Regions from separate parts of the Ruegeria sp. YKSD179 genome, predicted to be linked through region 1. Evidence: riboswitches for the same ligand, from Rfam matches in the RefSeq annotation. Region 1 holds a riboswitch; each other region holds the start of a gene.
The links. Region 1 has a riboswitch for thiamine pyrophosphate ahead of thiB (thiamine ABC transporter substrate binding subunit). Riboswitches for the same ligand answer to the same signal wherever they lie in the genome.
Positions count from the first base shown of each region.

Region 2: another riboswitch for thiamine pyrophosphate. It lies ahead of thiD (bifunctional hydroxymethylpyrimidine kinase/phosphomethylpyrimidine kinase); the one in region 1 lies ahead of thiB (thiamine ABC transporter substrate binding subunit).
Region 3: another riboswitch for thiamine pyrophosphate. It lies ahead of AC2FNE_RS23080 (ABC transporter substrate-binding protein); the one in region 1 lies ahead of thiB (thiamine ABC transporter substrate binding subunit).

Region 1 covers NZ_JBXWRL010000054.1:5,469-16,341, forward strand. Annotated here, with positions in the region: gene AC2FNE_RS20325 (sugar ABC transporter permease) at 1-300, opposite strand, end outside; gene xylF (D-xylose ABC transporter substrate-binding protein) at 358-1,377, opposite strand; gene AC2FNE_RS20335 (ROK family transcriptional regulator) at 1,528-2,745, shown strand; gene AC2FNE_RS20340 (CRTAC1 family protein) at 2,735-4,246, shown strand; gene AC2FNE_RS20345 (cytochrome-c peroxidase) at 4,247-5,548, opposite strand; gene AC2FNE_RS20350 (aldose epimerase family protein) at 5,545-6,498, opposite strand; gene xylB (xylulokinase) at 6,495-7,952, opposite strand; TPP riboswitch at 8,285-8,390, shown strand; gene thiB (thiamine ABC transporter substrate binding subunit) at 8,423-9,403, shown strand; gene AC2FNE_RS20365 (thiamine/thiamine pyrophosphate ABC transporter permease ThiP) at 9,379-10,873, shown strand, end outside.
Region 2 covers NZ_JBXWRL010000018.1:51,018-61,890, forward strand. Annotated here, with positions in the region: gene AC2FNE_RS11495 (thiazole synthase) at 1-698, opposite strand, end outside; gene thiS (sulfur carrier protein ThiS) at 701-895, opposite strand; gene AC2FNE_RS11505 (FAD-dependent oxidoreductase) at 879-1,856, opposite strand; gene thiD (bifunctional hydroxymethylpyrimidine kinase/phosphomethylpyrimidine kinase) at 1,853-2,656, opposite strand; TPP riboswitch at 2,699-2,805, opposite strand; gene dnaJ (molecular chaperone DnaJ) at 3,012-4,160, opposite strand; gene dnaK (molecular chaperone DnaK) at 4,235-6,142, opposite strand; gene AC2FNE_RS11525 (alpha-ketoglutarate-dependent dioxygenase AlkB family protein) at 6,357-6,959, shown strand; gene AC2FNE_RS11530 (ABC transporter permease) at 6,956-7,585, opposite strand; gene cysQ (3'(2'),5'-bisphosphate nucleotidase CysQ) at 7,900-8,697, shown strand; gene AC2FNE_RS11540 (3-deoxy-manno-octulosonate cytidylyltransferase family protein) at 8,697-9,497, shown strand; gene AC2FNE_RS11545 (glycosyltransferase family 2 protein) at 9,570-10,694, shown strand; gene AC2FNE_RS11550 (glycosyltransferase family 2 protein) at 10,865-10,873, shown strand, end outside.
Region 3 covers NZ_JBXWRL010000079.1:844-11,268, forward strand. Annotated here, with positions in the region: partial or broken gene AC2FNE_RS23060 (flavin reductase) at 1-300, shown strand, start outside; gene AC2FNE_RS23065 (LLM class flavin-dependent oxidoreductase) at 305-1,366, shown strand; gene AC2FNE_RS23070 (aldehyde dehydrogenase) at 1,367-2,848, shown strand; gene nrtS (nitrate/nitrite transporter NrtS) at 2,972-3,199, shown strand; gene AC2FNE_RS23080 (ABC transporter substrate-binding protein) at 3,403-4,338, opposite strand; TPP riboswitch at 4,548-4,647, opposite strand; gene AC2FNE_RS23085 (mannitol dehydrogenase family protein) at 4,836-6,329, opposite strand; gene AC2FNE_RS23090 (L-iditol 2-dehydrogenase) at 6,329-7,102, opposite strand; gene AC2FNE_RS23095 (ABC transporter ATP-binding protein) at 7,099-8,103, opposite strand; gene AC2FNE_RS23100 (carbohydrate ABC transporter permease) at 8,116-8,946, opposite strand; gene AC2FNE_RS23105 (carbohydrate ABC transporter permease) at 8,959-9,825, opposite strand; partial or broken gene AC2FNE_RS23110 (ABC transporter substrate-binding protein) at 9,934-10,425, opposite strand, start outside.

The sequences.
Region 1 (10,873 bases):
CTGAGTCATTGCCATTACTGCAGAGGTCGTTGCCAACAGTGCACCCACTGACAGGTCGATGTGGCGCGTGACGATTATGAAAACCATTCCGCACGCCATAATTGCCACTGACACAGTCTGAATCGATAAGTTGAACAGGTTTCGCGGTGTAAGGAACCGCCCGTCTGTGACGATGTTGAAGCCAATGCAAAGGATGACGAACGCGCCGATCATTCCCAAAAGCCGCATGTCCAATTCCAATTGCTGGAATAGGCTGGCCTTTGCTTTTTGAGGAACCGGCTGAGACGAAGTTTCGGTCATTTCCGATCTTTCATATTCAGCTAGTGTCCCCGACCTGAGGGCCGGGGACAGCGTGTTTTAGTTACAGGGTGCAGGTCCGTTTTCAACACCCTGGCAAAGGTCTGCTAGTGGAATCCAACCGGCATCTACAACGACCGAAAGGTTGTCTTTTGTGATTGGTACCGGGGCAAGGAATACCGAATTCATCTCGGTGCCACCGGGCGATGTCCAGCTGACCGCGCCTTCGATGTCACCTGGGCTGGTACCGCCACTAAGAGCCACTGCGATTTCGCCTGCCGCTTTCCCAAGTTCGCGCGCGTCTTTCCAAACCGATACTGTTTGGGTTCCCAAAGCGACCCGGTTCAACGCCGCATGGTCGCCATCCTGTCCCGAGACGGGAATACCTTCCATGCCCTGTGCGGTCAGTGCAGCTACAACACCGCCGGCCGTTCCGTCATTAGAGGCAACAACGGCATCGACATTGTTTTCGTTCGCTGTCAGAATTTGTTCCATATTACGCTGCGCGTTTGCCGGAAGCCAGCCGTCAGTATATGCCTCACCGACAATTACAATGTCTCCGCTGTCAACTGCAGCCTGAATGATTTCTTGCTGTCCGCCCCGTAGGAAATCGGCATTCGGGTCGGTCGGCGACCCTTTGATCATGACGTAATTACCCTTTGGCATCGCGTCAAAGACTGCACGCGCCTGCATCCGGCCAACTTCGACATTGTCAAAAGTCAGATAGAACGCACGATCGTCTTCGATCAATCGATCATACGCTATGACAGGAATACCCTCATCAGCAGCGGCCTGTACTGCCGGGCCGATTGCTTGTGCGTCTTGTGCAAGAATGATCAGTGCGTCCACACCCTGAGCGATAAGGCTTTCAATGTCCGACAGCTGTTTTGCAGAAGACGATTGAGCATCCGCTGAGATGTATTCAGCGCCGCCTGCTTCTAATGCTGATTTGATCGCCGCTTCGTCTGTCTTCCAGCGTTCTTCCTGAAAGTTTGACCAGCTTACGCCAACAACGGGGTCTGCAAAAACAGCCGAGCCCATCAATGCAACCGCAGCCGAAAAGCTGAGAATTCTTTTCATGATTTCCTCCCAAAGGCCGAGTCATCCTGTCGTGATTCGTGACTCTCGAATTTTGAGTACCATATTTATTTCAGCGGGTAAAATATTTAACCTATCGGGCGCGTGAATTTCCTAATAGATTGACCAAATGACGAGATTCGCGAGGAAAGAATGCTAAGCAACAAGGACTCGCCGGTTTCCTTGGACCAAAGGAATGCCACCCGCTTGCGGGTTCTCGAACACATTAGAACAAGAGGGGCGACATCGCGTATTGATATTGCCACTGCTTTGAATACCAGCCCTGCAACGGTTACCGCTGCTACCGCCGATCTTATTTCAGCCGGGTTGATCAAAGAGGTTGTAGGGGAATCAAAGTCGAAATCTGCAAAACGAGGCAGGCCAAGAGTTTTACTGCAACTGGACGGAAGCTCTTATTTCGTTGCAGGTTTGAAAATCGCACGACAAGTAATTTCAGTTTTGTTGGTCGACTTTGAAGGCAAAGAAGTCTCCTTGCACACGCATTCCTTGAACAAAACCAGTATGTCGCCACGCGATTTGGTGAAAACAATATACACTGCACTGGAACAGGCTTGTTCACGGACAGAAATAACGATTGGTGACTTGTCTGGTGTATCAATTGGGATAGCGGGACTGGTGGATGCAAAGAGGAATTTTGTTCATTGGTCGTCATCCTTGACCGAGCGAAACGTGGATTTTAGTCGATTGTTCAAGGAATATATTCCCTGCCCTGCGTTTATCGAAAATGATGCAAATCTGGTTGCAAAGGCGGAACAGCTTTTTGGATTGGGAATCGGGCTCAGGAACTTTCTTGTCGTTACAATCGAACACGGTGTCGGCCTTGGAATTGTGCTGGATGGAAAACTATACCGAGGAGAGCGCGGGTGTGGAGCTGAATTTGGCCACGCAAAAGTTCAACTGGATGGTGCTTTGTGCCAATGCGGTCAGCGAGGGTGCCTTGAAGCTTACGTCGGTGATTATGCTCTGATCAGAGAGATGACCGTTGCGACGCAAGATAGAAAGCCAGAAACGGTATCCGATATACACGAACGGGCCAACTCGGGTGAGCAAATGGCGATATCAGTACTGAATCGAGCCGGTCAGATGTTTGGTCTTGGGATCTCCAATTTGATCAACTTGTTTGACCCAGAGTGCATCATTTTGTCTGGCGCCCAGATGAGTTTTGAACATTTGTGTTCGGACGAAGTCATGGATCGGATTCAGAGCGGAGTAGCCAACGTAGATGCTCCTTTGCCCGACATAAAAGTACATCACTGGGGTGATCTGATGTGGGCCAAGGGCGCGGCTGCATACGGCATCGAACAGGTGTCGATTCTTAAAGTCAAAGAGTTGCCGACGAATGCGGCCTGAGCTTATCGTTTCGATCGTGGTCGCGACGGCTGCCGATGCCGAGACAAAAATCCCAAGTTTTGCGACAGTAGAAATTCCTGCACATGTATACGACGGTGGTTGGGAACATTTCGTCGGTGGAGGTGTAGCCGTTTTCGATTGCAATGGTGACGAATTGCCCGAGCTATTTGTGGCGGGCGGTTCCAATCGATCTCAACTTTTCAAAAACACATCCTCTGACAAAATTTCGTTTACAATCGATACACCTGATGAATTGTCACTGACTGGGGTGACCGGGGGTTATCCGATTGATGTCGATAGCGATGGCATCCTTGATCTTGTTGTCTTGCGCGTGGGCGATGACCTTTTGTTTAAAGGCAATCCTGATTGTGAATTTAGCCCATTCAGTGAATTTGATTTTCAGGCCGAGGATCATTGGACAACAGGTTTCTCGGCGACATGGGAAGGCAGACAAACACTGCCTACTTTGGCGTTTGGAACCTATGTTGATCGGTTCGATCCAAATGGTCCTTTCGGAACCTGCGGACCAACTGTTCTTTATCGCCCAGAGGAAGGGAAATACCGCAAGCCGGAACATTTGGAGCCAGGTCACTGCTCACTGTCCATCCTTTTTTCAGACTGGGCACGAAACGGCCGTGCAGACCTTCGGGTCAGTAATGACCGACATTATTATGTCAACGATGGGCAAGAACAGTTATGGGCCATGGAACCTGCGCCACGGCTTTATTCGCTTGAAGAGGGATGGATGCCATACTCAATCTGGGGGATGGGTATCGCGTCACGTGATCTAAACGGCGATGGGTTTCCCGAAGTTTACCTTACATCAATGGGCGATCAGAAACTTCAGGTTTTCGACTCCGATGTCGATGGGCCAACATGGCGCGACGCAACTTATGAAAAAGGTACAACGGCTCACAGGCCACACTTAGGGGGCGACGGTCGCCCTTCGACTGGATGGCACGCCCAGTTCGGCGATTTTAACAATGATGGTTTAGACGATATTTTCGTAGCCAAAGGAAATGTCGAGCAGATGCCCGATGCTGCCCTTTACGATCCTAACAACATGCTATTGCAACAAGGGGACGGTCAATTCTTTGAAGCTTCGGTTGAAGCGGGCATCGCATCCATGTCCAAGTCCCGTGGCGCGGCAATCGTGGATTTGAACAACGACGGCAAACTGGACTTGGTGGTAGTCAATCGGGGAAGTGAACTCGAAGTCTATCAAAACCAGCTCCAAACTGGGAACTGGTTGATGTTGGATGTCGTGCAGAAGCGACCCAATCGAATGGCGGTGGGTGGATTTATCGAGATCGAAACTTCGATTGGACAGCAAGTCAGAGAAATAACTATTGGAGGAGGCCACGCAAGCGGGATTGCAGGTCTTCATCATTTTGGGCTTGGTTATGACGAGCTTGTTACAGTTAGGGTCATTTGGCCCGATGGCGTCGAAGGTGACTGGCAGGCCTATACCCCAAACCAGATAGTCAGAGTAACTAGGTAACTAATTTTCAACTGGCAGACCGCTTGGAACCTCTTTCGGAACACCCAACCGTTTTGCGGGGTCTTCCAGAGCGCCGAGAAAGGCCAAGATCGCGCTGATTTCTTTATTTGTCAGGCTAATCTCCGGCAGGTCATTGCTGTCCAAGATCGCATTTAGATGAGCCGAGTCCAATAGCGACCGCGTGTCGTCAGATTTCGGGATCTCAGGTAACAGAGCCAATTCGACGGAGTACGTGCGTAAGGATGTAGAAGGGTCCAGATGATGACGTATGATGTCTTCGAGTTGTGAAAAAGCACCATTATGCCCGTACGGCGCCGTTAACGTGACATTCCGCAAAGACGGTGTGCGAAACGCAAATGCATCTTCCGGATTGCCGGTTACACGCAGTCGCCCATCATCTCTGGCATGGTTCTCAAATCGCGCCGCTTTTCCCGGCCCAATCTGCGGCATCGCTATAGAATGAAATTTGTGATCTGTCTGGAACCACCCAGAGTGGCATTCGCTGCACCCTGCCTTTCCGTAGAACAGCTTTAAGCCAAGGCTCGCTTCCTCGGACAATGCTTCCTCACCTCGCATTGATCTGTCGAAGGCGCTGTTGTCAGCGCGCCATTCAAAGACGATAAAATCAGCGATCGCATTCGCTATCGCGGTGAAGGTGATGTCTTCACCCGGCGAAATTTCTTCAAACCGACGCTCGTATTCCGGTATTGCATCAACACGTGCTGCGATCAGATCCCATGCACCGCCTACTTGTGTTAGGAACCCCATTCGGACAGCTTTGCTAACGTCATTTTCCGAATAATGCCCTGCCATTTCATCTTGCGACAATACAGGGAACATGGCTTGTGCCGCCAAAGCAGATTTAAAACCCGGTCTCATGTGCATGCCCAAAGGCGTTCTTATACCATTCGGCTGCGCTGGATCTGTCTCAAGTCGTCCGTCATGAAAGAATGTCGTAAATTCCGTTGCGCCCAGATTCCAAAGACCAGGCGAATTGCGAGGAATTCGCTGTTCTGGAATATTCGTTAGGTCGATCAGTCGCTCGGTTCCCAAACCAATACCACCCTCTCCGATGCCAAGGGATAAGCCGTCTGATGTACCTAGTTTTGGGTGATGACAGGTTGCGCAGCTAATATTTTTGTTGCCTGAAAGTATAGGGTCGAAAAAGAGTAGTTGCCCCAGCTTAACACTTGATAGGTCCGGAGTGACGAATTCCGGGGTCGGTCCTAACGACTGCGCCCGAGCGCCAGATGACATCACCAGCAAAACACCTAAAATCGAAATAAGCAATTTGTAGATCATGTCTGGCACCCGGAAATTTCCAGCGTAAGTGTCTGACGGTAAGGATTTTCTGGTGTAGATATTACAGAGGGAAAAGATGGGATATTAATTGCATTGGGATAACCCGACGGTTCAATGCACAGCCCATCTCTTGGATAAAACGGAGTTTTCAGCTTGGCTCCAGAATAGACTTGGGCTCCGGGTTGATCTGAAAAAACACTTAAGGTCACTCCTGAAGGGGCGGCCAATTCTGCAACCAAGTTATCCGGTTTTCCTTTGGTATCAAACAGGTAGTAATGGTCTAAGTCAGGTGAGGACGTTCCAATTACCGTTGGTGATGAAAAATCCAAACCCGTGCCTGCCGCATTCCAGATTTTACCAGACGGGACGCCTTCCTCGTCGAATTCAAGCAACTGATTTGAGTCGAGCATAAGTTTATGTTCGGAAATTCCCGTTGTACTGCCTAAAGAGTAGTAGTTGTGTTGAGTAATGCTAATAGGTGTTGGACGATCAGGTTGCGCGTGAAACGAGTACACTAGTTTTGGAAACTCAAGAGTTACCTGAACCTCAAATTTTACTTTGCCAGGAAAACCGTTGTCCCCATCCGGTGAGGTCAAACGAAGCCGAGCTTCGGACGGCGAAATTCGAGAGATGTCCCAATGCCGATGCGATAAACCAGCCGGCCCACCGTGCAGGGTATTTCGGCCCTCGTTTGCGTTTAGTTCAAAATGGGATGTCCCCAAAGAAAACTTGGCTCCTCCGATCCGGTTGGCGACGCGTCCAACAATTGCGCCCATGTAATTCTTGTCGGTCAAATACGCCTTTGGATCATCGTATCCAAGGATCAAAGGAATTTCGTCGTACCACCAACCTTGCGTAATTGCGCCATAGCTTAACAAGGAAACGGTCATCGGACCGTCAGTTAGCAGAGTACATTCATCGGGGTCGCGATCTTCGCTTTGCAGTCTCATCGAGCGGCCAACGGTGAAAGCGCTGAATAATACTGAGTGTAGCGATGGTACTCGGTCTCATAAGCATCGGCTAAGCCGCGTATTGGTTCGATGGTTTCCTGTTGTTCCGGAGGTGTCATGACGTCCGCAGCAGAGGAGCGGTTAGCGGCACAAACAGCTAATCGTGCCGCGCCTTTTGCTGCCCCGATTTCGCTTCCTTTAGGCAATGTCAACGGTGTGTTCAGCACCGTGGCAAGGGTTTCCAGCCAATACCGGGACCGGGCCCCTCCGCCGACAGCGAGTAAGTTGGACGGCTGTGTGCCAGTGTTCTTTAAAGCCTCAAGGCAGTCCCTCATTGCATAAGCAACACCTTCCATCACGGACTGGGTGAGGTCTGCCTGCTCGGTAGCAACATCTATTCCCAAAAACGCGCCACGAATTGCGCTGTCGTTATGAGGAGTCCGTTCGCCTGACAAATACGGCAGAAATGTTATCGAAGACGGGCCAGTTATGTTTTGGGGCAAATCGGAAGCCAGCGTGCGAACTGGTTGGCCCACATTGCGTGAAAGCCAGTTCAAGCTGTTAGTGGCAGAAAGGATAACTCCCATCTGGATCCAGCGGTTAGGCACTGCATGGCAAAAACTGTGAACTGCGGTCTCTGGTGCAGGGCTGCAGGATTCCCGGGCTACAAGCAAAACACCTGACGTACCCAAGGACAAAAATCCATCGCCTTCGTTTATGCATCCGATCCCGCACGCCGCAGCAGCATTGTCGCCCGCGCCACCAGCAACAATGACAGGTTCGGACAAACCCCATTCTTGTCGCAGTTCGGGCCGAAGCTCGCCAGAAGACTCGCTCCCTTCAAGTAAGCGAGGCATTTGATCGAGACGCATATTGCTTAGTTCGAGTGCTGTATTCGACCAAGTCCGCGCGTTAACATCCAGCCACGATGTTCCCGCGCTATCGGACATTTCACTGACATATTCCCCGGTTAGCCAAAGTCTTAAGTAATCTTTCGGTAATAGAACTTTGGCGGTTTTGGAAAAGATATCAGGCTCGTGTGACCTAACCCATTCCAGTTTTGGAGCGGTGAAGCCAGGAAAGACGATATTTCCTGAAATCTTTCGCATTTCCGGATATTGGTCGAGCTTCTTCGCCTCGTCTGCAGACCTAGTGTCATTCCAAAGGATGCAGGGTCGCAAGGCATTGCCTTCACCATCAAGCAATGTCGCCCCGTGCATATGTCCGCTAAGGCCTATTCCTTTTAGCGCGCAAAATTCCTTGTTATTGGACGAGCGAAGATTTCCGATTACTTTCTCGCAAGCGGCCACCCAGTCCAGCGGAGATTGTTCGGACCAGCCGGGTTTGGGGTTCGAAGTTGTAATGGCAGCTTCGGCTTCGCTAATTACGACACCCGCTTCGTCCATAAGAATTCCCCTGAGCCCCGACGTTCCCAAGTCCAACCCAAGATACACTTTGCGCCCCTCTTTCGATTATTATTTCAGTGGGTAAAATTATTACGTAAAGACGTCTTGTCAACAAAAGTTTCACGAGTTTGGAACCTTTACCATACCTATCCCTGACTTCAAAAACGTGGCAGGTTCTTCCGCTCCTACGTATTCGGATTCGTATGTAATGTAGTAAATTCAAGCCCCTGTTTTACCCAAACTGACTTCGGAAAATACAAGGTCGCATTTTCAACAACATTCCTCGGTCAAGATATGCGGGGACTCGTCAGTAGGTTTTGTCAGATAGGATTAGATGAAGTTGGTTTTGGTTGTATTTTCTTCCAGTTCCTCCTAATCACAGTTTTACCTCGGGGTGCGCGGTAAGCCGCGCTGAGACGTCGTTTGACGAACCCGTTGAACCTGAACCGGCTAGAACCGGCGGAGGGAAAGGTGACGGTTTCATCCATCCTTGCCCTCTCGCCGCAATGGAGGATGACATGAAGCATCTGCTAATTGCTGCGGGACTTCTGAGTGCAACAGCGGCTTTTGCCGCCGACAAACCTCAGCTGACCGTTTACACGTATGACAGTTTTGTTTCCGATTGGGGACCAGGTCCGCAAGTGGAAGCTGCGTTTGAAGAGGTTTGCGACTGCAAGTTGAACCTTGTTGGCATCGAAGACGGTGCGGCGCTTTTGTCTCGCATTCGTCTTGAGGGCGAAAACACAGACGCCGATGTCGTGCTTGGGCTTGATAACAACCTGATCACATCTGCAAAGGAAACCGGTCTTTTTGCCCCTCATTCGGTGATTGCAGAGTACAACCTCCCGATCGAGTGGTCGGACGAAGTATTTGTGCCATTCGACTGGGGTTATTTCGCGTTTGTTCTTAATGCCGATGCGGTAGCCCCTGCTAACTTCCGTGAATTGGCAGATAGTGATACTAAGATCATCATCCAAGATCCTCGCTCTTCGACGCCGGGTCTGGGCCTGCTCTTGTGGGTCAAGGCAGCATATGGCGAGGAGGCATCGGAAATTTGGGCGGGCTTGGCCGACAATATCGTGACGGTTACCAAGGGGTGGTCAGAAGCTTATGGACTTTTCCTTGAAGGTGAAGCTGACATGGTCCTCAGCTACACCACATCTCCCGCTTATCATTTGATCGCTGAAGAAGACGACAGTAAGGCGGCCGCGTCCTTTGACGAAGGTCACTACATGCAGGTCGAAGTTGCCGCAAAACTGGCGAATACCGATCAGTCCGAACTTGCTGATCAATTTTTGCAGTTTATGGTGTCAGACAAATTCCAACAGATTATTCCTACGACCAACTGGATGTATCCGGCGGTAACTCCGGCCAATGGGCTGCCTAAGGGATTCGAGACTTTGATTGTCCCCCAAAAGGCGCTTTTGTTTGAGCCGGATCAGGCCGCAACCGAACGTGAACAGGCAATTTCGGAATGGCTGAGCGCGCTCAGCCAATAAGCCCTCTACCCGGTGTCGGTGCAGCCACGCTTGTTGCTGCACTGATACTGGGTACTTTGGCAGCAGTTGCCCTGCGTGCTGACTCTGGTGGGATGTTTGCGTTTTCCGACTGGGCTGCCTTGCGTTTTACGCTGACACAGGCAGTTTTGTCTTCGGTGATCAGCGCTGGCCTTGCCATCCCGACTGCACGTGCGCTGGCGCGCAGGAGGTTTTTTGGCAGGCAGGTATTGATAGCCTTGTTAGGGGCTCCGTTTATTTTGCCGGTGATTGTTGCAATACTTGGCATTCTACAAGTATTTGGAAGGGCAGGTTGGATTTCTGAGGCTTTGGGCTTCTTTGGTCTTCCGGCCATCCGTGTATACGGATTACACGGTGTGGTGTTGGCACACGTATTCTTCAACTTGCCCTTGGCGACTCGTCTTCTTCTTCAGGGATGGCAGGAAATTCCGGCTGAACAGTTTCGGCTAGCTGCGCAGCTGAACTGCAAGGGTATGGCAATGTTTCGATTGCTTGAGTGGCCGATGCTGAAGCGCGTTCTACCCAGCGTTCTGGCAGTAGTTTTCGCGATCTGCTTGACCAGCTTCGCTGTCGCGTTGACGTTAGGCGGTGGACCGCGCGCAACAACGATTGAACTCGCAATCTATCAGGCGTTTACTTACGATTTTAATTTGGGTCGCGCTGCGCTTTTGTCCACTGTCCAATTGGCATTGACGGCTGCCGCGGCATTGGTCGCGTTGCGATTTACGCGGAAAGAAGGATTTCGAACAGGGCTTGACAGGGCAATTCGTCGATGGGATGGGGGCTCCCCAGCAATCGATACGTTTTGGATCTCCGCCACTGCGGCTTTTCTGCTGTTGCCCCTGTCGTCAGTGGTGATTTCCGGCGTTGTGGGGTTATTAGAATTGCCTACTCAGGTCTTCAAGGCGGCAGTTATTTCGGTTGCAGTGGCTGTTGCCAGTACTTCCATCCTTTTGTTCCTGGCATTGCCAATGGCCGCAGCTGTGGCAGTCAGGCGGCACAGCTTTGTTGAGCTGATCGGGATTCTCGGTTTGGCGGCGTCGCCATTGGTAATCGGCACGGGTTTGTTTATTCTGATCAGACCTTTTGTGAATCCAACTGCGGTGGCGTTACCGGTCACCGCGTTGGTTAACGCAGTTATGGCCTTGCCTTTCGCGTTGCGAATTCTTGTTCCGGCAGCGCAGGAAACTGTTACTCGGTACAGTCGGCTCGCTCTCTCGCTCGACATGAAAGGCCATGTTTTTTTTGCGAGTGTCTTGCTGCCTCGCATGCGGGCACAGATCGGATTTGCGGCTGGTTTGGCAATGGCACTTTCAATGGGAGATTTGGGTGTCATCGCTTTGTTCGCAGATGCACAGGTGGCAACTCTGCCTTTGCAAATCTATCGTCTGATGGGTGCCTATCAGATGCAGGCCGCGGCCGGTGGTGCGCTATTATTGCTGATGCTGTCCA
Region 2 (10,873 bases), on a different contig from region 1:
TCAGCCCGATGGGCTTTCGTCCCCGCCTCAATTGCCTGCGCCATAGCTCGTGCCATTTCCACTGGATCACCCGCATGGGCTACTGCGGTGTTCATCAGCACAGCATCAAAGCCCAGTTCCATCGCATGAGCCGCATGGCTAGGCAAGCCTATCCCCGCGTCTATCACCATTGGGACATCCGGAAATTCTGCACGCATGGCCCGTAAAGCATATTCATTGTTCAGCCCAAGGCCTGATCCAATTGGCGCGCCCCAGGGCATCAATATTTCGCAGCCTGCATCCAAAAGCTTTTCGCCAACAATCAGATCCTCCGTTGTGTAGGGAAAGACTTGAAACCCATCGGCGGCCAATATGCGTGCGGCTTCGACCAGCTGAAAAACATCTGGCTGCAGACTATCTGCATGACCAATGACTTCCAGCTTGATCCAGTTGGTATCAAAAACTTCTCGCGCCATGTGTGCTGTAGTCACGGCCTCTTTAACCGTGTGACATCCAGCTGTATTGGGCAGGATCAGCACGCCCAGGTCCTGGATCATCCGCCAGAAAGTTTCCCCGGCACCTGACTCACGACGCAGAGACACCGTCGCAACACTCGCCTTGCTGGCACGAAACGCCTGCGCAAGGACTGCCGGGCTTGGGTATTGAGCCGTACCCAGCATCATTCGGCTGGGCAACTGCGTCCCGTAAAAAGGTTTCACAATTAGCCTCCCTGCATCGGCGAAAGAACTTCGACGCGATCCCCGTCCCTTAGCTGATGACCCGCGCGCATGACTGATGACACAAATTCTTCGTTTACCGCGGTGGCGACGCGACTGTTTAGCCCGCGCTCCACCAGAACTTCCGCGAGATTCATTGCCTGAACTTCACAAAGCTCACCATTAAGAACTATCTTCATCGACCATCTCCGAGTGTTTATCTTCCAACGCCAAGTCGGCCACGCCTTGCGCCAAAGCAGGGGCAAGTAAGTACCCGTGACGATAGAGGCCGTTGGCGTAAATTGTGCGTCCTCGACGCCTGATACGCGGCAGGTTGTCCGGAAACGCAGGGCGTAAGTCGACACCAACTTCCAGAACTTCTGCCTCACCAAAGGCGGGGTTCAGGGAATAAGCAGCGCTCAGCAATTCCAGCATTGACCGGGCGGTAATGCGACCACGATCCTCAGCCTCAATCATGGTCGCACCCAGCATGTAGACGCCGTCGCCACGCGGCACGACATAAAGAGGTATTCGCGGATGCAACAGTCGCACAGGTCGAGACAATCGTACGTCGGGACAACGGATGATAAGCATTTCACCCTTGACCCCCCGCAAATCTTTAAGAACGTCCCGAGCACTCAACCCCCGGCAGTCAATCGTGTTTCCAAGGTTGCTTGGTGCAGTTTGACGACTGATTTTCACGCCTTGGTTGATTAAGTAGTTATGCAGATCACGCAGGGCCCTTCTGGGATCCAAATGGGCTTCTTCTGCAAAAAACAGTCCATCGTCAAAACCAGTCAGGTCAGGCTCTAACTTTAGCAATTGGACATCCTTTATCTTGCAGAAACCCCCGGTTCGCCGCCCGAACCTCTTTAGGTCCGGAGCGTCGCGCTTGTTCGCAACGACTAAAGTTCCGTTTTCTGTAATTTCGGTTCTGTTTGCCCACCAAGCGATCGCTTTTCGGCCCAGCCTCAGAACCGGTTCTTCCGCCTTTTCGGATTCGCACCAAGGTGCCAACATGCCACCTGCCCACCACGAACAACTTTGCTTTCCGGGCAATCCTTTGGTGTCATAGACGGTCACCGACTCACCCCTGGCAGACAGCTCGCTCGCCACAGTCAAGCCCGCCACTCCGGCACCAATTACCGACCACTTGCTCACGTCGCCCAAACCTTATGGAAGTGATGAACTGGACCGTGGCCAGAACCGATTTTCAAATCGTCCGCATGCGCGATCGCGCCCTGCAAGTAGGCATGTGCAGTTGCGGTGGCCAGCTTCAAATCAAGCCCACTTGCCAACCCTGCAGCAACGGAAGATGACAGGGTACATCCCGTACCATGAGTATTCTTCGTCTTCCTTCGTCGGGCCTTGAATTCACCAACTATACCTTTGCAGTCAATCAATAGATCGTGGCAAGTTTCCCCGATTGCGTGGCCGCCCTTCATCAGGACTGCACCCGCGCCGAACTCGCACAAAGCCAACCCCTGTTCTGCCATTTCCTTCGGTGATTCCGCCAAAGGGGCATCGAGCAATAGGGCGGCCTCGGGCAAGTTGGGTGTCAAAACCGTTGCGCGCGGCAACAGTGTTTCGCGTAGCGTCCGAACTGCATCTTGCCGCAACAGAACATCTCCGGACTTTGCTATCATGACTGGATCAAGTACCAGTGGACCTTCGTAACCCTGAAGGCCAATCGCCACGGTCTGGATTATCTCGCGCGTTGCAAGCATTCCCACCTTGATCGCGCCGACATCAAGATCGGACAGAACTGCTTCGATTTGTGCTGCAATTACGTCCTGCGGGATACCGTGAACAGCCTTGACGGTCTGTGTGTTTTGAGCGGTTACCGCAGTGATTACGCTGGCGCCAAAAACGCCAAGCGCGGACATGGCTTTTAGGTCCGCCTGAATGCCCGCGCCCCCGCCGCTGTCGGATCCAGCTATTGCCAAAGCTACGTACGCCATGCCTTTGCTCCAATAAAAGGCAAAGCGAACATAGAAAACGTCTGTGCATAATAGACCGTTCCCTACGCCGGTATTGCCCGGATCAGGTTCGATGGGTTGACGCAGCAACGCCTCTCAGCCCTCCAATCAGGGCACCCCAACGGTTGGAGGGACATTCTCAGGTGGTGAGTCTGAGTTCAAGCGCAAATACGAAATTCTATCGTCAAATTTGGAAAAAATAGAGTAAATGAACTTGATTCAATTCACAGATAGCGCCAACCACCACAGAGACAGTGAGACCAGATCAAAACTAGTTGTCCCCATTGATCTGGTCCAAAAATATGAGAAGTGTCGGCAAAGCCGAGTCAAGTTGGACTCAGCCTTTCATTCCGTCCCAGAATGACTTTACAGACGAAAAGAAGTTTTTAGATTCCGGGTGATTGTCTTCGCCCAAATCTTCAAACTCTTTCAGAATTTCCTTTTGGCGGCTTGTCAGGTTGACCGGAGTTTCCACCGCTAACTCGATGAACATATCGCCAACGCCGCCGCCGCGCAGGGCCGGCATGCCCTTTCCGCGCAGGCGCATCTGGCGACCAGATTGGCTGCCTGCTGGTATCTGAACGCGCCCACGCCCACCGTCGATGGTCGGAACTTCGATCGAGCCGCCCAGCGCCGCCTTAGCCATGCTGACCGGAACACGGCAATAGAGATTCACGCTGTCGCGTTCGAAAAGTTTATGATCAGAGACCTCGACAAATATATACAAGTCACCCGGAGGTCCGCCGCGCATTCCAGCCTCGCCCTCGCCTGCAAGACGAATGCGTGTACCTGTTTCAACACCTGCGGGAATGTTGACCGACAACGCGCGTTCTTTTTCGACGCGACCAGCACCTTGGCACGACTTACACGGGTTCTTAATGATCTGGCCCAGCCCCGAACAGGTTGGACACGTACGCTCCACCGTAAAGAAACCCTGTTGCGCCCGGACTTTTCCCATGCCAGAGCACGTCGGGCAGGTCGTGGGCTCAACGCCACCCTCCGCGCCGGTACCTTCACAAGACGAACAGGCAACTGCCGTCGGCACGTTTATGGTCTTCTGCAAACCGCCAAAGGCTTCCTCAAGGGTTACCCGAAGGTTATACCGTAGGTCCGAACCCCGCGCGGCACGACGACCGCCGCCGCCCCTTTGACCGCCCATGAAGTCGCCGAACAGATCATCAAACACGTCCGAAAACGCGCTTGAAAAATCTCCCTGACCGCCGAACCCACCGCCGGGGCGGCCTCCGCCTCCCATACCGTTTTCAAACGCGGCATGACCGAAACGGTCGTAGGCTGCCTTTTTGTCGGCATCGCGCAGAATATCATAGGCCTCGTTAGCCTCTTTAAACTGCGCTTCTGCGTCGGGGTTGTCCTTGTTGCGGTCCGGGTGAAGTTCCTTGGCTTTTCTACGAAAGCCCTTTTTGATCTCATCCGCCGAAGCGCCCTTGGACACACCGAGCACTTCGTAATAGTCGCGTTTTGACATCAGCATGTCCTTCTGCCTCAACGTAATCGGGCCGGCCCGGCAACCGGACCGGCCCGAATTGGCCCGGCTTTCCGTTAGTTACGCTTGTCGTCGTCCAGATCTTCGAACTCGGCATCGACGATGTCATCTTCGCCCGGAGCAGCGTCCGCAGCCGCCGGTTCATCATCAGCCTCTTCGGACTGAGCCTTATAGATAGCTTCGCCGAGCTTCATAGCAGCTTCGGTGACGTTTTGGATGCCCGACTTGATCTTGTCGGCATTTTCGGTTTCCAACTCATCCTTCAGTGCAGCGATTGCCAGTTCAATGGCTTCGATCGTGGTCGGGTCGACTTTGTCGGAATGCTCTTCCATTGACTTCTCAGTCGAGTGGATGAGGCTTTCCGCCTGGTTTTTGGCGTCTACCAGTTCACGGCGTTCCTTGTCAGCTTCGGCATTCTCTTCGGCGTCCTTGACCATCTTTTCGATATCTTCATCGGACAATCCGCCAGAGGCCTGGATGGTGATCTTTTGTTCCTTGCCGGTACCTTTGTCCTTGGCTGAAACCGAAACAATACCGTTGGCGTCGATGTCAAAGGTAACTTCGATCTGAGGCATGCCTCGCGGTGCGGGCGGGATGTCTTCCAGGTTGAACTGACCCAATATTTTGTTGTCAGTCGCCATTTCACGTTCACCTTGGAACACTCGGATCGTTACAGCGTTTTGGTTGTCTTCGGCCGTAGAAAAGACCTGGGACTTTTTCGTTGGGATCGTCGTGTTACGGTCAATGAGCCGGGTGAACACACCACCAAGCGTTTCGATGCCCAGCGACAGCGGAGTAACGTCCAGCAGAACCACGTCTTTGACATCGCCCTGCAGAACACCGGCCTGAATTGCGGCGCCCATGGCAACCACTTCGTCCGGATTCACGCCTTTGTGGGGTTCTTTACCGAAGAATTTGGTAACCTCTTCAATCACTTTCGGCATACGGGTCATGCCGCCGACAAGAACAACTTCGTCCACATCGCCTGCAGACAGACCAGCGTCTTTCAGAGCGGCCTGACAGGGTTTCATCGACTTTTTGATCAGGTCAGAAACCAAGGATTCCAGCTTTGCACGGGTCAACTTCATAACCATGTGCAGCGGCTGACCGTTCGAACCCATCGAAATAAATGGCTGGTTGATTTCGGTCTGCGAGGTTGACGAAAGTTCGATTTTGGCTTTTTCAGCAGCCTCTTTCAGACGCTGCAGTGCCATCTTGTCGGCGGACAGATCGACACCGTGTTCCTTTTTGAACTCATCCGCCAGGTAGTTGACGATGCGCATGTCAAAGTCTTCGCCACCCAGGAAGGTGTCACCATTGGTCGATTTGACCTCGAACAGGCCGTCGTCGATTTCCAGAATGGTCACGTCAAAAGTACCACCGCCAAGGTCGTAAACCGCAATGGTTTGAGTTTCTTCTTTGTCCAGACCATAGGCAAGTGCAGCCGCTGTCGGTTCGTTGATGATCCGCAGAACTTCAAGACCGGCAATTTTACCAGCATCTTTTGTAGCCTGACGTTGAGCATCGTTGAAGTATGCCGGAACGGTGATTACGGCTTGTGTGACCTCCTCACCCAAATAGCTTTCGGCGGTTTCCTTCATTTTACCCAGAGTGAAGGCCGAAATCTGGCTTGGGGAGTATTTTTCGCCGCGGGCTTCGACCCACGCGTCGCCGTTGCCACCATCGACGATGGCATACGGGACCATCTTCTTATCTTTTTCTACTTCTGCATCATCCACACGACGTCCGATCAGGCGCTTTACGCCAAAGATCGTATTGTCGGGGTTGGTGACCGCCTGTCGCTTTGCAGGCTGACCGACCAGTCGCTCATCTTCGGTAAACGCGACGATCGAGGGCGTGGTCCGCGCCCCTTCGGCATTTTCGATGACCTTCGGCTGCGAGCCGTCCATGATGGCAACACACGAGTTCGTGGTTCCGAGGTCGATCCCGATTACTTTTCCCATTTTTGCAATCCCTTTCTCTTCAAGGCGATGTCCCGAGGCCGGGACCCGTTATGGCATCCCTGCCCCGATCTGATTTGCGCTACGGCACTACACCTTAGCGCGTCCCGGCGTATATAAGGGCGTGACCAGAGGCCTGCAAGCGTTCAGAAACGTGGGAATCACGGATTCTGGTGCCTTTTGGGAAAAGGAATTGTTAAGGAATGAGGATTCCGCGATGACAAGGCTGCTTTTGCGTGGTTTCGACATTCGAAAGAACTATTTGGGTGCCTCCGCTCAAACTGAATTGGTTCAGGTTCTGCGCCCGGTTCTGAAATCCGCACCTTTATTTCATCCGACAACTCCTTCTGGCAAGAAAATGTCGGTGCGCATGACGTCGGCGGGGAATCTGGGGTGGGTCTCGGACAAACGCGGCTATAGGTACCAGGATACCCACCCCAATGGCGTGGTTTGGCCCGCGATTCCAAACCAAATCGCCTCTATCTGGCATGATGTAACAGGCGTGGCCCGTTTGCCCGAATGCTGCCTGATCAACTATTATGGCGACGGTACACGCATGGGCATGCATCAAGACAAAGATGAGGCGGATTTTTCATGGCCCGTTGTCTCAATTTCCTTGGGCGATGATGCATTGTTCCGCATTGGCAATACCACCAGGGGAGGCAAAACCGAGTCGATCTGGTTGGGTTCAGGTGATGTGGTCATTATGGGAGGCCCCGCTCGGCTTGCCTATCACGGAGTTGACCGCATCCGGTTTGGTTCGTCTCGATTGCTGCCGAAAGGTGGGCGCATAAACCTAACGTTGCGTGTGGCGACCTAACGCCGCGCGCTCCAGCTTTTCGACACATGCTTTCGCGTGTAAAATTCAGCCATTAAACCGATCATGGTCAGAACAATCCCGACCCAAAGCGCATATTCCCAACTGGTGTTACGCGGAAAGTAATTTCGAAAAATGAAGCCGCGGCACTGATCAATTATGTGGAACAAGGGGTTCCAGGCAAACATGGTCAACATGAAACCGCCCAGCGCATTGGCAATGAACATTTTGCCTGAAAAAATCATGTTCAAGCGCCGATAAGCCAAACTCAATATTGCGGCCAGACGCGGAAACCAGGGCTGTATAGCTAGAAAAACCAAGCCCACCGCACAACCCGTAAACCACGACAAAACCAGCATGGCAAACGCTCCGCCAGGGTCTTGAACCTCCAGCGGGGCGACGGCAACGCTGTATCCAAACAAGATCACAAGGATCGAAACGAGCTGGGTGTAAAAAATCCCAAAGGCCGACGCCATCAGCATAACAATCCGGTTCATCGGGGAATGCAGCATCATCGGACTGTTGCCGGAACCAGCGCTGGCAATCGCTCCAACGGATTTAATATGCGTCAGAAAGACGAAGACGCCAGAAAGAAGGAAAAGTATGAATTCCCCGCGTATCTTGGCCACTCGTGTTCCTAATAATGACAAAAGAAAATAGAACGCCGTAACAATGAGAAGGACTTGAATAATATTAACAATAATCGCGACAACCGCGTTTGAGTGCTGAGATCGAATGTTACGAACGACGGCGTGAAAGACCAATTCGGCAGTCGTGAATGCTCCGCCCACCAAAGTCTGATTTCTACTGTACTGAAACACGCGAATACTCTTCCCTGCTACTTCGCCATCAATTTGGCACGAAATTCTTGCCGTTCCGTATTCATCGCAGCATAAGGCCGACATAATTTCGGATCAACAAACCACAGGAACGGAGTTTTTTTGTGAATTATAATTCCCTCATTCCCGTCATAAGGCGACTTGCCTTAGAGGCTGGCGACAGGATCATGCAGATCTACGAAGCCGATGACTTTGAGGTAAAAGTCAAATCCGATTCCAGCCCTGTGACCGAAGCCGACGAAGCCGCTGACGCCCTGATCGCGGCGGGCCTGCAGGATTCGTTCCCCGATGTCATGTTGGTTACCGAAGAGCAGGCAGACTCGCACAAAAAAACCAATGAAACCTTTCTGATTGTCGATCCGTTGGACGGCACCAAAGAGTTCATAAATCGACGTGGTGATTTCACCGTAAATATAGCACTGGTGGAAAACGGCGTACCAACGCGGGGTGTGGTTTACGCGCCTGCGCGCGGCAGGATGTTTTACACTCAGGCCGATGGTCAGTCAGTCGAAGAAACCGGCGCTTTGGAGAAAGATCAGCAGGGAGAGACGGCGCCAATTTCAGTCTCTAAACCTGACAATTCCGGACTTTTTGTTGTGGCCTCGAAATCGCATCGCGATCAGGCGACCGAGGACTATATTGATAAATATCATGTCCGAGACAGCAAGAGTGCAGGATCATCGCTGAAGTTTTGTTTAGTGGCTACAGGTGAAGCCGACCTTTACCCCCGGGTTGGCCGCACAATGGAATGGGACACCGCTGCAGGGCACGCCGTACTTTTGGGTGCGGGCGGCAAAGTAGTGAGGTTTGATGATCATATGCCTCTCGAATATGGAAAGGATGGCTATGCAAATCCATTCTTCATAGCCTACGCTCCGGGTGTTGAGCTTAAGGAAGCCTGATGTCTGTTCTTATTGCCATTCCCGCGCGCTATGCCTCTTCCCGCTATCCGGGCAAACCCCTCGTGCCGCTGACTGGCGCAAAGGGCGCCACCATGACTTTGATTGAAAGATCCTGGCGCGCGGCTATGAGCGTGTCTGGCGCTGATCGGGTTGTGGTAGCAACTGACGATGATCGAATTCGCCAAGTTTCTGAAGGGTTTGGCGCCGAAGTTGTAATGACTTCTGAAAGTTGTCGAAACGGCACTGAACGCTGCGCTGAAACCTTGGCCAAACTGAACGGAGGATACGAAATCGTAGTCAACTTGCAGGGTGACGCCCCGTTGACCCCGCATTGGTTCATCGAGGACTTGATCTCGGGTCTGCGTGCCGCTCCCCAGGCAGGCGTCGCAACCCCGGTTCTACGATGTGACGGCGACGCGCTGAACGGTCTTTTGAATGATCGAAAACATGGCCGGGTTGGTGGAACAACTGCGGTTTTCGGGAATGATAAGAGCGCGTTATACTTCTCGAAGGAAGTGATACCCTTTACTTCAGAAACATACGATAGCTCAGATGATACGCCAGTTTTTCATCATGTCGGAGTGTACGCTTACCGCCCAGATGCGCTCGCGGCTTATCCCAATTGGCATATTGGGCCCCTGGAAACGCTAGAAGGACTTGAACAATTACGTTTTATGGAAAACGGGCGCAAAGTTTTGTGTGTGGAAGTTGAAGCCAAGGGCCGCCAATTCTGGGAGTTGAATAACCCTCAGGACGTTGCCAAAATCGAGGAAATGATGGCCGCGATGGGTTTGGAATGACCAATATCCGAGTGACAGGCGGCGCAAGTTTTATTGGGTTTCATGCTTGCACAGCCCTGGCGCAAACCGGTTATGCACTCGCATGCTGCGAAAATTAGGCGAATGCCGGACGGTGGCAAGAAAACGGTGGCTCCTGGAAATAAGGATTACGTGAATAGCGAAGCTGCCGATTCTAATCCGCTGAATTGGCAGCAGAAATATCGGCTGCGCCTCAAACGCAAACGTCTGCTTTGGCGGTCTTTTAGAAGCCGCCATCAGCTAAGCTGTCAGTCAAATCGCACGGAAAACATTGCGCCAGGTGCTATTCTGGCCTTTTCCATCGTGCGAAACGAGATAACCCGCTTGCCTTGGTTCTTCCATCACTATCGCAGCTTGGGAGTTGACCATTTCCTAATGGTGGATAACGGCAGCGACGATGGCACCTTTGAATTTCTTTGCAATCAACCTGACGTCTCGTTGTGGCATACCGATGCAAGCTACCGGAGGTCTCGGTTCGGACTTGATTGGCTTACGTGGCTGCAAATGCGTTATGGCCACGAGCACTGGACGCTGATGGTGGACGCTGACGAAATCCTGATTTACGCCCACCACGACACGAGACCATTGCCGCATCTAACTAGATGGCTTGATGCGACCGGCCAGATCGCATTCGGCGCGCTAATGCTGGATATGTACCCTAAGGGTCCGCTCGGCACGCAGAATTATGACCCAAAAACGGACCCGGTAGCGACCTTGGGCTGGTTTGACGATGGGCCGTACAGGATCAAAAGGCAGAAACCCATGGACAACCTCTGGGTTCAAGGAGGCGTTCGGGAACGTGTCTTTCTCACCGATAGCCCAGACCTCTCGCCGACATTGAACAAGATACCGCTTGTACGATGGTCTCGGCACTTTGCCTATGTGAACTCGTGCCACTCGGCACTTCCACACCATTTGAATCAGGCCTACGATGGGCCCGGTGGTAAAATGCCTTCAGGCGTTTTGTTACACAACAAATTCCTTCCGGATGTGATCGAAAAATCTAAAGCCGAAAAGGAAAGGGGACAGCATTTTCATGATCCTTTGAAGTTCCAATCCTATTACGATGACATAATTTCAGGACCCAATATGTGGACACACCAGTCAACCAAGTATGAGGATTGGGTGCAGTTGGTTGATCTTGGCCTGATGCAGGCAGGGGATTGGGGCAAGATATGAAATGCCGGGGCTTCAAGGAGAAAAATACGGGATTTAAACCCGTTGCCTCGCAATGTGCAAAAATGCCATAAAACGTTAATTGTCCGGGACCACTCAGGCCAATGCCACTTCCGGGCAAGCTCGCGTAAAGAGGGTAGGGCAGTCGCGTGAGCCTTTTGGATTCCTATCGGATGAGACTG
Region 3 (10,425 bases), on a different contig from region 1:
CTCAAAATGCGCGGCCTTGAAGTATTAGTAGGTTTTGTTTTTGCCGTTTTCGAGGACAACACAACCGATCAAACGGCAATCTACTACCGCGGTTCTGCCGCTGGAAAACTAACTGACGGCAACGGCAGATGGATTCCAATCGATTCCATAGATCAAGGCAAGATAAGTGACATGGCTGTACGCAGTATGGTGAAACGCTTTATCGCGGAACACCGACAGGACGCGTTCGGCGTATATTTTGGCGACTCTGACGTGGGCAGAGTAGGCGCGCTTCAACGATCGATGCAAAGCGGGGGATAAGCATATGAAGTTTTCGCTGTTCGTGCACATGGAGCGCAATGATCCAGCCAAGCCGCACTCAGAGCTGCTGGACGAACTAGTCGAACTGGTAGAAATTGCAGAAGCCGGTGGGTTTGAAATCGCTTGGGTTGGTGAGCATCACGGCATGGAATTCACCATCGCACCCAACCCATTTATCTACATCACTCATTTGGCGCAAAAAACAACAACCATTCGTCTTGGCACCGGCACTGTCGTCGCGCCATTTTGGCATCCTCTTAAACTCGCAGGTGAGGCTGGGTTGACCGATATTATCACCGATGGGCGGCTGGAACTAGGTATCGCGCGCGGGGCTTACCAGTTTGAGTTTGACCGCTTATGTGATGGAATGCCAGGTCCCGAAGGCGGCGCTCATCTTCGTGAGATTATCCCGGCAATCAAAGGCCTTTGGTCAAAAAATTATACCCACAAAGGTGAAATATGGAACTTCCCCGAAACCACACCTAGCCCTCTGCCATTGCAACAACCGCACCCACCTATTTGGGTTGCCGCTCGGGATATATCCAGCCACGAATTTGCCGTGGAAAACGACTGCAATGTAATGATCACGCCGCTTTGGAAAGGCGACGAAGAAGTCGATGACTTGATGCGAAAGTACAACGAAGCTTTGGCGAAGAATCCGGGAAAACTCCGGCGCGAAGTAATGTTGTGCAAACACACCCACATGGTCGAAAATGAGCGAGAGGCGCAGGACGCAGCAAAACAATTTAACAAGTATTTCAACTACTTTGGCGCTTGGTTCATGAATAAGCGACCTATTCAAGACGGGTTCATCGAACCACTTAGCGAGGAAGAGCTGGCCGCCAACCCAATGTACGCCCCAGACGTGATGCGCCGCGATTTGCTGATCGGCACGCCCGAAGAAGTAATTACGAGACTAAGACTCTACGAATCCTGGGGGGTAGATCAGTTCAGTTATTGGATCGACAATGGCTATCCGCACGAAGAGAAAAAGAAATCTCTCATAAGGTTTATCGAACACATCGTTCCAGTGATGTCTGGTGACCCCGCTCGAAAGGCCAGCTGAATGGGAGACTTTCCGGTTTTTCGAAACTACATTGACGGCTCTTTTGTCGAAGGTAGTTCCACTTTTGAAAGCATAAACCCGTCAACAGGTGAAACATGGGCCATCATGCCTGCAGCTGGTGCCGCAGACACAGCCCGCGCGGTCGAGGCGGCTAACCGCGCCTTTCTGTCGCGTGAATGGGCTGGCTTGACACCCACTGCACGAGGAAAGCTGCTGTACCGACTAGCGGATTTATTGGCAGAAAATGCGCAGGACTTAGCCGAGATTGAAACCATCGACACGGGTAAAATCATCCGGGAAACGAAGGGTCAGGTCGGCTATACCGCCGACTATGTGCGTTACTTTGCGGGCCTTGCGGACAAGATCGAAGGCAGCCATTTACCAATCGACAAGGAAGAACTTGAAGTCTATTTACGCCGCGAACCAATCGGGGTCGTGGCAGCTGTCGTTCCGTGGAACTCACAGTTATTTTTGGCAGCCGTCAAATTCGGCCCTGCACTGGCGGCAGGATGCACCATTGTGCTGAAAGCGTCTGAAGATGCACCGGGGCCGCTGCTGAAATTTGCAGAACTTGTAGACGAAGCGGGTTTTCCACCTGGAGTTTTCAACGTGATAACGGGTTTTGGCGAAGAATGCGGACAAGTGCTGACATCGCATCCTGACGTTGCACGCATTGCTTTTACAGGCGGCCCTGGTACCGCAAGGCAAATCGTTCAAAACTCGGCAGAAAACCTTGCATACACCACGCTAGAGCTTGGCGGGAAATCGCCTGTCATAGTTTTCGACGATGTAAACTTGGATTCCATGATCAATGGTGTTGTGGCAGGAATTTTTGGCGCCGCCGGGCAAAGCTGCGTTGCCGGGTCGCGTCTTTTAGTTCAGCGTCGAGTGAAGGACGAATTAATTGGCCGACTCAAAGCCAAGGCTGAGGATATCCTGATCGGTGACCCATCGGATCCGGCTACGGAATACGGTCCTTTGGCGACCAAGGCACAAATCGACAAAGTTGAACGTGTCGTCGAGAGCAGTATCGCTGCGGGCGCGATACTGATAACTGGTGGAGCACGCCCTGAAGGATATCAGGGAAAACAATACTACCTGCCAACTATACTGGACTGTTCAAATGTGAAGGATGCGGACTCGGTTACCGAGGAATTGTTTGGTCCGGTACTTAGCGTTCTTACCTTCGATACCGAAGATGAAGCCATCGCAATGGCCAATTCAACCAATTTCGGATTGGCAGGAGGCGTCTTTACAAACAACCTATCCCGGGCTCACCGCATGATCCGCGCAGTACGAAGTGGCATTATTTGGGTTAACACTTACCGCGTCGTTTCGCCGATTGCACCCTTCGGCGGGTTCGGGGAAAGCGGTCTGGGTCGCGAGGGAGGAATGGAGAGCGTTCTGGATTATACACGCGCTAAAAGTGTCTGGATAAATACCTCTGACGCACCCATCCCCGATCCATTTAAGATGAGATGAACGACCCGCGGAGGTGGTCCCTGTTATTTAGAGTTGCTTCTTCAACCTTGCTTGTGGTCTTTCAAGGCAATAACTGAGCGAGACGCCAGCAGTTTCCTTAGGCTTCAAAGGTGAAGATCACAAATGGCCAAATTTCTGAATCTTGCAATCCAGCCTTCGGTCATGCGACGCGCAGGTCGCATAGCCTTAATAATTGGCAGCGTATTTTTCTTGATCAACTATGCAGATAAATTGATCGCAGGCACGATTACGCGTCCGGAAATAATAAAGGCAATGGTCAGCTACTGCGTGCCCTACTGCGTTTCAACTTATTCGTCGGTTATGGCGGTCATCGAAAGCGAGTCGGCATAACATTTGCTACAATTGTGAACCCCGAACCATCCTCAACTGACTCAACGCAATCTCCTAGGGCATACATTGAAGAAGGTAATATGCGCGATGACACGTCAAAGCGTTCGTCAGCACATAGCAAATTCAATCTCAACCTTTGTGACCTGCAACCATCGAATTGCAATTCGATGGCTGGGTTTTTACCATGTTTAATGGTCGCTTGATTATTGCTCTCCTAAATCAACCGCCAATTTCGAGACGGGTCTAGTACCCTCAACCAGCCCAATATCCGAGAGGAACGCTTCGAACCGTTCATAGCGACCTTCGTCCAGGGCCTCAGGACGTAGAGCAAACCTTGGCAACGTGTCGATCCAAGCCTTTGCGTTCAAATCGTCATTCAACTCCGCAGCGTAGTTTTTGAAGACGCTCCAACTTTCGATCGGGTTGTTGACAATGAACTGAGTGGCCAATTGGGTAGCACCCAAAAACCGACGAACCAAATCTGAATCCATTCGATCAGCGTTCGCCACATAAATCAATTCATCGTAGGTCGGCACTCCCTCTTCCTCTACGTAAAAACACCTCCCTTCGACGCCTTCTATTTTCATCTGATTTAGTTCAAAGTTCCGGTAGGCTCCGATTACGGCATCGACCTGACCGGACATAACCGACGACCCCAGCGAGAAATTTACATTCACAAGTTCGATCTCATCCAGGCTGACGCCATTTCGCTTCAATATGGTTGTCAACAATGCTTCTTCGAAACCAGAAACCGAAAATCCTATTTTGCCGCCCTTTAGGTCTGAAACTTGCTTTACTGATCCGTCTTTCAGAACCAGTAGACAGTTTAGAGGAGTGGCTATCAGAGTACCTACTCGGACCAGAGGCAAACCTTCTGCCACCTGCAGGTGATGATTAGGTTGATAACTGACCGCTAAATCTGCTTTCCCTGCAGCAACCAACTTGGCGGGCGCTGATGGATCTGCCGGAGGAATGATTTCAATATCCAACCCTGCATTGGAAAAATACCCAAGTTCCTGAGCGACAATGATGGGTCCGTGGTCAGGGTTTACAAACCAGTCAAGTAGAATGGTCATCTTGTCAGTTGCCCACACAGGTGTCGGCAGGACGAGGGCCGCGCACATTATCAGATGTTTCACAATTGGTTTCCTTGTTCACAAAAGCTAACAAAGTAGCTCATCAGGACATTTCGGAGATCTGCCGACGTTCTTTACCCTGACAAAACACAGGCCAGACGACTTAGAATTGCCGGTGTTTTCAAATTTATCATTTGCAGCAAATCTTATGGACGACACGCCCAGAATCTCTTCGACTTATGTCAGAACGAGCGAGGGAAACCAGCGGTGGGGTCCACCTTGAAACTGTTTCCTACGCCGGTTCTAACCGGTTCAGGTTCAATGGGTTCGCGTAAACGTCTCAGCCGAAATTTGGCACCCCAACAGTAAGCCGGGAAATAGTGAAGTTGGCCGCGACATGTCAATCAGTTTTCATTCGGGATGATCCCCAAAGGTCGTGTTTTGCGTTTGCCCACACACAATGATGGTTACTGATTGAGATGATCATTACCGATACAATCGCCGTTGCAAAGCCGATTTTCCAGCATCCAATTGGTTAGAATTCGGACCACTCCGTTCCGTTAAGCCAAATAACGACGTATCGCTGCACGGCTACCGTTTTTAACAATCTCGTCTAACCAAACTTTGAACTGAGCCGCAAAGCGCTCGTCGTGACCAATTTCGCCGTAAAGGTTGGCTTTTCCAATCCACGCCTGCGCTCCCTCATGCGCTGCGAGGGCGGCACCTTTCAATTCGTTCCAGATCGGATCGTTCGGGGAAATCTCGGTCCCATCTTCGCGAAGGCCAGTGCACATCCGGCACCAAAGCGCTTGTGACAATGCCAAGCCAGAGATAGGCGTCCCAGCGTTTATAGCATCACGCAGCGACGGCAGCAAAAACCCCGGATGCCGGGAAGACCCGTCAAAAGCTACTCTGCGGGTTGTGTCGTGGATCGCAGTATTGGAGAACCGCCTCTTTACCAAAGCAAGATAGTCGACTGGGCTAGCCCCTGGAACAGCCTGAACAAGAGGCACAATTTCTTCAACCTGAACCTTCTGGAAGAACTCCGAGATATCTGGATCCTGCATGCAGGATGAAATTGTCGGTGCACTCAGGATCTCTCCCACATTTGCAAGAAGCTGATGACCGCCGTTTAATATACGCAGTTTCATCACCTCATAGGCGTGAACGTTTTTCGTTATTGTTACGCCAACATTTTCAAACGGGGGTCGATCTCCACAGAAATTGTCTTCAATCACCCATTGCCGAAAGTTCTCATGCGTTACAGGTGCGAGATCATTGATGCCTAGTTCCATAGCTTGTTCGACCACCTGATCCGTTGTGGCCGGCACAATGCAATCCACCATCGAATTTGGAAAAGCTCCGTATCGATCAATCCAATCAGCCAATCCCGGGTCAGATAGCCCTGCCAACCCAACAACGCAGTTTCGCAGGATCGCGCCATTGCTTTGCAGGTTGTCGCAACTAAGAACCGTGAAGGGTTTCAGCCCGGCCGACCTGCGCCGTGCAAGTGCCGCCACAATTGCGCCGAATGCCGTGCCTGGATGGTCGGGATTTTGAGCATCACGGAGTATTTCTTCGTGATGAATATCGAATTCTGAAGAATTCGCGTCGAGGTAGTACCCGCCTTCGGTCACAGTAAGTGACACAATGCGGATGGCCGGTTCGGCCATTTGCCGGATCAGCGACGAATTGTCAGACTCGATTGGAAGATAGCCGATCATAGGGCCGATAACTTCGGCAGATGTTCCGGATGGGTCCAATTCAATCAGTGTCGTGAGACAGTCTTGCGCCAATAACCTCTCACGCATTGCTGCGTCATAGGCTCGAACCCCTGCCCCTATGATCGCCCAATCCTTTGCCACGCCTTGCTGCATGAGTTGGTGGATATACCAAGCCTGATGCGCACGGTGGAAATTCCCAAGGCCGATATGAACGATGCCAGGCTTCAAATCCTCGCGCCGGTACTTCGGTGTTTTGACGTGCGCGGGCAAATCATTTAATCGGTCGCACCGCAATTTTACCGGTGCATTCGCCTTTGCTGTTGGGTTCATCAGCTCATCCAATTTCCACCGTCGACATTGTAGGTTTGAGCCACGATGTACTCAGCTTCATCAGATGCCAGGAAAACGGCCATCCCCGTCAGATCCTCAGCGCGCCCCATGCGGCCATAGGGTACCGCTGACGCGACTTCGCGCCTTTTTTGCCCGCGTTCTTTACCCTCATATTTTGCGAAAAAGGCATCGACACCATCCCAGTGTTCGCCGTCGACAACCCCTGGCGCGATGGCGTTCACGTTGATCCCATGCGGTATTAGATTCAATCCCGCTGACTGCGTCAGCGAAATGACAGCCGCTTTGCTGGCACAATACACTGCCACCAATGGTTCACCACGACGTCCGGCTTGCGAAGCCATGTTGATGATCCTGCCTTTGGTTCCATTTTCGATCATGTGCCGGGCAACGGCCTGAAGCGTGAACAGAGTTCCGGCGACATTGATTTCAAATACCCTATTGTAATCCTGTCTTTCGATTTCAGTGATCGGAGCGGCTGAAAAAATCGCAGCATTGTTAATTAAGATTTCAATTGGGCCAAAATGCGAAGAAACCTCAGAAATTGCGTTATCGATACTGCTTTGTTCGCGGACGTCCATTTCTACAGCCATTGCTGAAGACCCTATTTCTGACGCAGATTCCTGCGCACGTGCGACGTCGACATCTGCCAATGCTACACGCGCACCTTCTGAGGCGTAGGCCTCGGCGAAGGCTAGTCCAATACCGCGGGCAGCACCTGTTATGAGTGCCGTTTTGCCAGCCAACCGTTTCATTCGATTCGCAAGCCTTTCGCGTCGAAACGATGAATCACATCCGCACGCGGCGTCAGCTGGATACGGTCACCATGTCGGAAACCGACCTCACCATCAGCTCTCACAGTGATAGTTTCCGCCAAGCCTGTTTCGTGAATATGAAAGAAAGTATCTGACCCAAGATGTTCGGAAACGCCTACTACGCCATTCCAAGTTCCTTCATTTTCGGAAACAGCGATGTGTTCAGGTCGTACGCCGATGGTGTGCGCTCCATGTTTTTCGGCCTCTTCGCCTTCGATGAAGTTCATCCGGGGCGAGCCAATAAAACCCGCTACGAAAAGGTTACGCGGCGTACGGTAAAGTTCCAAAGGGCTGCCGACTTGTTCGATTACACCTGCCTGAAGCACAACAATCTTGTCAGCCATGGTCATTGCTTCGACCTGGTCGTGGGTGACATATATCATGGTCGTCGCAAGACGTTCGTGAAGCTCGCTGATTTCCAGCCTCATACCAACGCGTAAAGCCGCGTCGAGGTTCGACAAAGGTTCATCAAAAAGGAACGCTGCGGGTTCCCGGACAATTGCTCGGCCAATTGCAACCCTCTGGCGCTGACCGCCAGACAATTGCCCGGGTCGGCGATCCAGATAGTCGGTCAGGTTCAGAACACTTGCAGCTCCTTCGACGCGACGGTCGATCTCAGCCTGATCCAGCTTTGCCATACGCAACGGAAACGCAATGTTCTTGCGCACGGTCATATGCGGATAAAGCGCATAGGACTGGAACACCATCGCCAACCCTCGTTTCGCGGGCGGTACGTCCGTTGCATCCGATCCATCAATCTCGATCGAGCCTGAGGTGATGTCTTCCAACCCTGCGATCAAGCGTAACAAGGTGGACTTGCCGCAACCCGAAGGGCCAACAAAAACTGTGAACTCGCCATCTTCGATTGTCAGATCCAGAGGGGGAATGACCTCGACGTCGCCGAAGCTTTTCGTCACGGACTTGAGTTGAATGCGTCCCATTTGTCTCGTTCCTTATTTCACAGCGCCGAAGGTCAAGCCGCGGACAAGTTGTTTCTGACTGAACCAGCCAAGGATTAGAATTGGTGCAATCGCCATGGTCGATGCCGCGCTAAGTTTCGCAAAGAACAGACCTTCTGGGCTGGAATAGCTGGCGATGAACGCGGTCAACGGGGCCGCGTCCACGGCGGTAAGGTTCAGGGTCCAAAACGCCTCGTTCCAAGCCAGAATGAAGTTCAGCAATACAGTTGATGCTATGCCAGGTACCGCCATAGGTGTCAGTATGTGAAGGATCTCTTCCTTCAGTGTCGCCCCATCCATCCGCGCGGCCTCCAGAATCTCTCCGGGGATTTCGCGGAAGTAGGTGTAAAGCATCCAAACGATGATAGGCAGGTTAATCAGCATCAACACAACAACCAGACCGCCGCGCGTGTCCAAAAGACCCAACCGAATAAACAGAAGGTAAATCGGGTAAAGCACGCCAACCGCTGGTAACATTTTCGTCGAAAGCATCCACAGCAGAATGTCTTTGGTGCGTTTGGATGGCACAAAGGCCATTGCCCATGCGGCGGGCACTGCGACAATAACACCCAATAGGGTCGACCCACCCGCAATTATTACCGAGTTCCAAAGGAAACGCATGTAATCTGAACGCTCCTGCACGATGGCATAGTTTTCCAAGGTCCAGTTAAAGTTAAGAAACAGTGGCGGGCTTGCGATTGCCTGTGCCTCAGTCTTGAAACTGGTCAGGATCGTCCAAAGGATCGGGAAAAATATCAGCAGACCAACTGCCCAAGCTAGGGCGGTGTTAAACGATTTGCGACGTGTCGTGACTGCGCGGGCCATGATTTTCTCTCCTCACGCGTCCAGGTTCTTGCCGACGATGCGCATCAGGAAGATGGCTACGATATTGGCAAGGATGATGGCGTAAACACCGCCGGCTGAACCGAGACCCACATTTTGACTTTCCAGCACACGTTGGAAAATCAGGTAGGTCAGCGTCCGAGTTCCGAAAGCACCACCTGTGGTTACGAAAATCTCGGCAAATATCGACAACAGGAATATTGTCTGTATCAAGATCACAATAGTGATCGCGCGGCTCAGGTGCGGCAAGATGATATGATAAAATCGCTTCAGCGGCGGGGCTCCGTCCATCTCGGCAGCCTCAAGCTGTTCGCTGTCCAAAGACTGTATTGCGGTTAGAAGGATCAGAGTCGCAAAGGGTAACCATTGCCAAGAAACGATCATGACTATCGAAGTCATCGAAGCTTCGGACAGCCAAGAGATCGGCTCTGCTCCAAAGAACCGCCATAGATGGGCAAGCAGGCCGTTTACCGGATCCATAAACATGTTCTTCCAAACAAGCGCAGACACGGTTGGCATTACAAAGAACGGGGCGATGACCAGAATGCGAACAACACCCTGCCCCCACATCGGTTGATCCAGCAGCATAGCCATCAAAACGCCGAGTACGACAGTGATCACAAGAACACCGCCGACGATTACCAAAGTAGCTTGTACTGCAGGCCAGAATGCGCTGGACGAGACAAAACGAATATAGTTGTCAAATCCGACCCATCCTAAATCACCGCCGCGCAGCGGCAGGTATTTCTTGAAGGAAAAATACAGCGTCATCGTCAGGGGCACGAGCATCCAGCCAAGCAGCAGGACCACTGCGGGTGCCATCATCAGGCGTGCAACGGATCGGGAATGTTGAGTAGCCATGACGCAAAACCTCTCTGTTCAAGCCAATTGCAGCCTGCGAGAAAAATTCAATTTGTGAAAGAAGGCCGCGGGGGGCAGTCCCCTGCCCACCCGCTTTGGGAGTGTGCCTTAGTAACCTGCGGCTTCCATCTCTTCAGCTGTAAAGGCCTGCGCTTTAGCAAGAGCTTCATCTACCGTTTGCTGGCCCGCATAGACCGCCGAGAACTCCTGACTCACCTGTGTGGCGATGCCTGCAAATTCTGGGATCGCCACGAACTGGATGCCAGTGTACGGCGTCGGCTGCGCGCAGCAATTCTGCGGGTCAGCGGCAAGGATTGACTTTAGCGTCATCTGCGCAAAGGGAATATCCTTGTAATTGTCGTTTTCATACAAAGATGTCCGAGCGCCCGGAGGTACGTTGGCCCAGCCTTCGTTCTCGGCCACTAACTCGATGTAATCCTTCGACGTTGCCCATTCTATGAATTGCTTGGCTGCATCCTCTTGCTGAGTACCCGCCGGGATGGCAAGCGCCCACGCCCACAACCAGTTGGCACGTTTGTCGACGCCTTCAGAATTTGGAGCCAGCGCAAAGCCAACTTTGTCCGCTACAGTCGAATCATT